Regions from separate parts of the Bradyrhizobium sp. TM239 genome, predicted to be linked through region 1. Evidence: riboswitches for the same ligand, from Rfam matches in the RefSeq annotation. Region 1 holds a riboswitch; the other holds the start of a gene.

Evidence for each region. A riboswitch is a leader RNA that binds a small molecule or an ion and turns the genes downstream of it on or off. The one in region 1 is predicted to bind cobalamin.
Region 2: linked by a shared signal. The riboswitch ahead of AABA84_RS31910 (TonB-dependent receptor) and the one ahead of AABA84_RS06840 (TonB-dependent receptor) in region 1 are both predicted to bind cobalamin.

The regions. Positions count from the first base shown of each region.
Region 1 covers NZ_BTIR01000003.1:114,537-116,924, reverse strand. Annotated here, with positions in the region: gene cobT (nicotinate-nucleotide--dimethylbenzimidazole phosphoribosyltransferase) at 1-205, shown strand, start outside; gene AABA84_RS06845 (histidine phosphatase family protein) at 198-770, opposite strand; cobalamin riboswitch at 843-1,045, shown strand; gene AABA84_RS06840 (TonB-dependent receptor) at 1,163-2,388, shown strand, end outside.
Region 2 covers NZ_BTIR01000024.1:143,040-145,427, reverse strand. Annotated here, with positions in the region: gene AABA84_RS31910 (TonB-dependent receptor) at 1-1,243, opposite strand, end outside; cobalamin riboswitch at 1,358-1,571, opposite strand; gene AABA84_RS31905 (hypothetical protein) at 1,615-1,878, opposite strand; gene AABA84_RS31900 (hypothetical protein) at 1,991-2,200, opposite strand; gene AABA84_RS31895 (hypothetical protein) at 2,340-2,388, opposite strand, start outside.

The sequences.
Region 1 (2,388 bases):
CCTGCTGCCGTCGCATCAATCGGCGGAGCAGGGCCATCGGCTGGTGCTGCGCGCGCTGAACGTGCAGCCGTTGATCAGCCTCGATCTCCGGCTCGGCGAGGGATCGGGCGCCGCCATCGCGCTGCCGCTGGTGCGCCTCGCCTGCAGCCTCCACAACGGCATGGCGACGTTTGCGCAGGCCAATGTGCCGGATCGTCCTAGCTGATCCGCTGATTGACGGAGACGACGCGCCAGCCGCTCGCAAGGCGATCGATCCGGGTCAGCGACAGCGGATCGATCACGAAGCGCAAGGCGGCCTGCGGCGTGAGATCGAGCGCGATGCAGAGCGCGGCGCGGATGGTGCCGGAGTGCACGACGAGCGTGGCCGATCCGGCTGCGATCCGCGACAGTCCGAGCCGGACACGCGCGACCTGATCCGCAAAGCTCTCGCCGCCCGGCGGCCGTGCGTCGGCCGGATCGCTCCAGAACTGCGCATAGGCCTCACCGCGGCTCGCGGCGAGTTCGTCATGGCGATGGCCGGTCCAGTCACCAAAATCCTGTTCGCGGAATTCGCTGACCAGGGCCGGTTCGAGCCCCAGGGCTCGCGCCGTCTCGACCGTGCGTCGCGATGGGCTTGCGTAGCCCGCAGCTTCCCGCGGCAAGCGCTGCCGCACGGCATCCAGTTGCACGCGATCGCCGAGATCGGCAGGCGCGTCGGACGCGTGGATCGTCCCTTTGACGCCCGCGACGGGCGCGTGCCTTATCAGCCAGAGGAAGGTCTCGCCTTCCATGCTCATCTCCAAGGAAGTTGCTCGCTGTGGCCATAACGCCGCAACTGGCACATTGACTCTGTTGTGATGGTAATCCTAGATGCTTGCGACGGTTTCCCCGAGAGGGGATGAAAAGGGAATACGGTGCGGGGACATTGTCCCCAACGCCGTGGCTGCCCCCGCAACTGTGAGCGGTGAATCCTTCGTCAGAAGCCACTGGGGTGCTCGGTCCCGGGAAGGCGACGAAGTGGTCATGACCCGCGAGCCAGGAGACCTGCCGTCAGCCGTGGTCACACGCGAAGATGTCGGTCGGGGAGTACAGACATTCGGCTTCATCGGACGGCTGAAGGGCCAGAAGGTGAGACCTCGTTCGCTGTGACGTGCCACTGACGTCATACCGAGGTCCGAAAATCGTGTCTTCCATCTATATCGTACGACCGCGCGGCTTCCTGCTCGCCTCCGCCGCCCTTACGCTGGCTGCCGCTGATGTGCCGGCCGCGCTGGCGCAGCAATCTCGCGAACCGCTGCCGCCGATCGAGGTGTCGCCCGCCCAATCCCGCAAGCAGGCGAAGCCTGCCGGCCGGGAAGGGCAGAGCGCACGGCGCGCGTCATCGCGCAGATCCGCAACCGCTGCGGCCGCGCCAAGGCCTGCGGTGCCGGGCGTGTCGTCGCAGACGCAAACGGCGACGCCGCTCAACAGCAATGCCGTGGCCGAAAGCGCCTCGCGCCTTGGCCTGACCGTGCGCCAGACGCCTGCAACCGTCGAAATCATCTCCGCCGAGACCATGCGCGAGCAGGGTTATCGCACCGTGTCCGAGGTGGCGCAGGGTGCGGTCGGCGTCACCTCCGGCGACGCACCGGGAGAGCCGGCGGGCTTCTCGATGCGCGGCTTCACCAACAGCCAGATCAACACGCTCTACAACGGCATCAAGATCGGCCCGCAGAACATGACCTCGCGGATCATGGACACGGCCAATCTCGAGGCTGTGGAATTCCTGAAGGGCCCGGCCTCGCTGATCTCGGGCGAGGGCGCTGCCGGCGGCGCGATCAACTTCGTCACCAAGCAGCCGCACACCGGAGCGATCCGCAACGAGGCGGATTTCTCGTACGACTCCCTGAACTCGTTCCGCGCCCATTACGGCTCGGGCGGCAGCACGAACGTCCAAGGTCTCGACTACCGCTTCGACATCAGCCGCTCCTCGCTCAACGGCTTCGTGGACGACACCAACACCAGAACGCTCGACGTGTCGGGCCAGCTCAACTACCGCATCTCCGACAGCCTCAAGGTCTGGGGCGCGATCGAATACCGCGAGGATCGCGGCAAGGCCTATTGGGGTGCGCCGCTGGTGCCGGTCGCCTTCAGCGGCTCGCATGCGACGTCGGGGATTGTCTCCGGCAACTACATCTCGAACTACAACAAAACCAATCTCGGCGCGGTCACCATCGACGACCGCACCTTCAACACCAATTACAACGTGCTCGACAACCGCAACGTGGCGCAGGAAGTCTGGCTGCGCGGTGGCTTCGAGCTGAAGCTTGCGCCCGACCTGACCCTGAAGAGTCAGGCCTATGGCTACGGCGCCGAGCGCACCTGGTTCAATAACGAAGTCGAAGCGTTCAATTCCGGGACGAACCTGGT
Region 2 (2,388 bases), on a different contig from region 1:
TCGCGTCGTAATAGTCGATGCCGGTCAGGAGTTGCGACGGCATGCCGAGCAGCAGGCTCTTCACGCTGAGCCGCGGCGTGATCGACCATGTCGTCAGGTGGGAACCGACATAGGTCGACGTGAAGAAGGCCGGAACCGGCGTCGGGGTGGAGAAGAACGCACTCTGCTGCTTCTTGTCGCGCACGCCGCCATCGACGATGAGATCGACGCCGTTGACCAGGGTCTTGGTGAAGCCCGCGGTCGCACCAAAACCCTGCTGGTTGGCGTAGTTGAAGGGCGTGCTGGTCCCTCGCCGGTTGGCCCTGAGCTCGTCGAGGCCGATCGAGGGATCGACGGTGCGGCCGCCCGGCAGCCGCAGCTCCTGATTGTCGCCGGTGACGGTGAGAAAGGCCGTCAGGCCCGGCGTGGTGTAGTTGAGATTGCCGACGCCGTTCTGCTGCGAATAACGATTGTTGTCGCGATAACCATCGGTCCTGACCGTGTTGCCATAGAACGAGGTCGACCACGGACCGGCATTGAGCGAGGTCGAAACGTTGCCGAGTCTGGTGTTGAATGAGCCGAAGCCGGCCTCGATGCGCGCGGTCACGGGCGGTCCGCCGACACCATTTTTGGTGACGATGTTGATCACACCGCCGACCGCGTTGTCGCCATAGAGCACCGCGCCGGAATTGCCGCGCGTCACCTCGATGCGCTCGATGGAATTGAGCGGGATGGTGGAGAGGTCCACCTGCGCCATGTCGACGTCGTTCAGCCGCCGGCCGTTGACCAGCACCAGCGTGTTGGCAGTAGCAAAGGCGCCGAAGCCACGCAGGTCCACGCTGGTCTTGGCGCCGATCTGGCCGCCATAGAACGTCGTGATCTGGGCCCCCGGCGTCTGCGTCGCGATGATCTCGGCAAGCGTCTGCGATGGCGCATGCGCGATATCCGCGGCCGTGATGACGGTCGTGGCGGCCCCGACGATGCCGCCGGTGCCGGCGGCAGCCTCGCCGCCGGAGCCGGATGAGCCGGCGCCATTGCCTGCCGGCGCGACATTCGTCCTCACCCCCTGCCGAGCCGCCTCGCCGTCACCGATCGCCCTGGCGCGCGTGCGGTTCTGATCGTCGGGCCTGGTCACCTCGATCGGCGGCAATTGCTCGGCAAGCGCCTGCTGGGCGAAGGCGGAGGACAGATCGAGCGAAGGGAAGGAAACGGATGCGAGCAGGCCGACGCTGAGGCGCCTGGCAGCAGGGACAAGACGGGACACAATGGTAACCTCGGTATGACGTCAGTGGCACGTCACAGCGAACGAGATTTCACGGCAGAGCGATGGATTGCTCCGGTGAAGCCAATGTCTGTACTCCCCGACCGACATCTTCGCGTGTGACCACGGCTGACGGCAGGTCTCCTGGCTCGCGGGTCGTGACCTTGCGTCGCCTTCCCAGGACCGAGTTTCCCAGTGGCATGAGACGAAAGATTCACCGCTTACAGTTGCGGGGGCAGCCGTGGCGTTGAGATAATCCCGGCCTAGGGACAATCCCGCACCACATTCCCTTTTGATCTCCATGAGGAGAACCGTCGCCGATCATTTACGAGCCGTTCGCCCCGGGAGTCAATCGACCGTTGGGTGTCGGCCGCTCAGGTCCGCCCGCGCACACGTTGCGCCTGGGCCCAGGCGACAGCGACATCGCGGGGCGGAATATCGACGCGCTTGATCGGGGTCAATTCGCCGGAGGCCGAGACGATCGCGGTCTCCTCGCGCCGGCAGCGCGTGCAGACGAAGCGGACCTCGTGCGGGGACGCCGTCCAGCTCGACCGCTTCACGTTGGCTGCCATCGGCCAGGCATCGCAATGCGAGCACGACACCAGAAATCGGCCGGGATCGAGCATACCCATTTCCATCGGACTCCGCGTCCTGCCACTTGCTTCAATGATTGACCCATGTGAATCGTTCCGGTGCCCAGGCACCGCCCATTCCACGGGTTGCATCCCTGCAAGGCAGAAGGCGGTGCGCTCAGCGCGCGCCCTTGAGGGTGCAGGAGGTCGTGCAGGTGACCGTGGTGCCGCGATCGCACGATTTGCAGGCATTGACGCACTGGTTCATGTCGCGGGGGTTATAGCTGTAGTTCCGCATCGGGCAGGTCGGCGTCGAGCCGGTGATGTCCTGCTCCTGGTCGCAGGCCGCCGTCATGAGCGCGAATATGATCACGGCAACGAGGCGCATGTGATTGCCCTGTCAAACATGGCAAATGACACTCGCGAGGTGCGCTGCATTGCAGCGAACCCCGGCCTTTCCACCACGAGCGATCGCTCGCGAGCGTCAAGGATGCGCGCCAAACATTAAGAACGGATTGCAGCTGGCGTCAGGCCGCAGCCTTGGTCGCGATCGCCTGCCGCATGTCCACCGCCAGC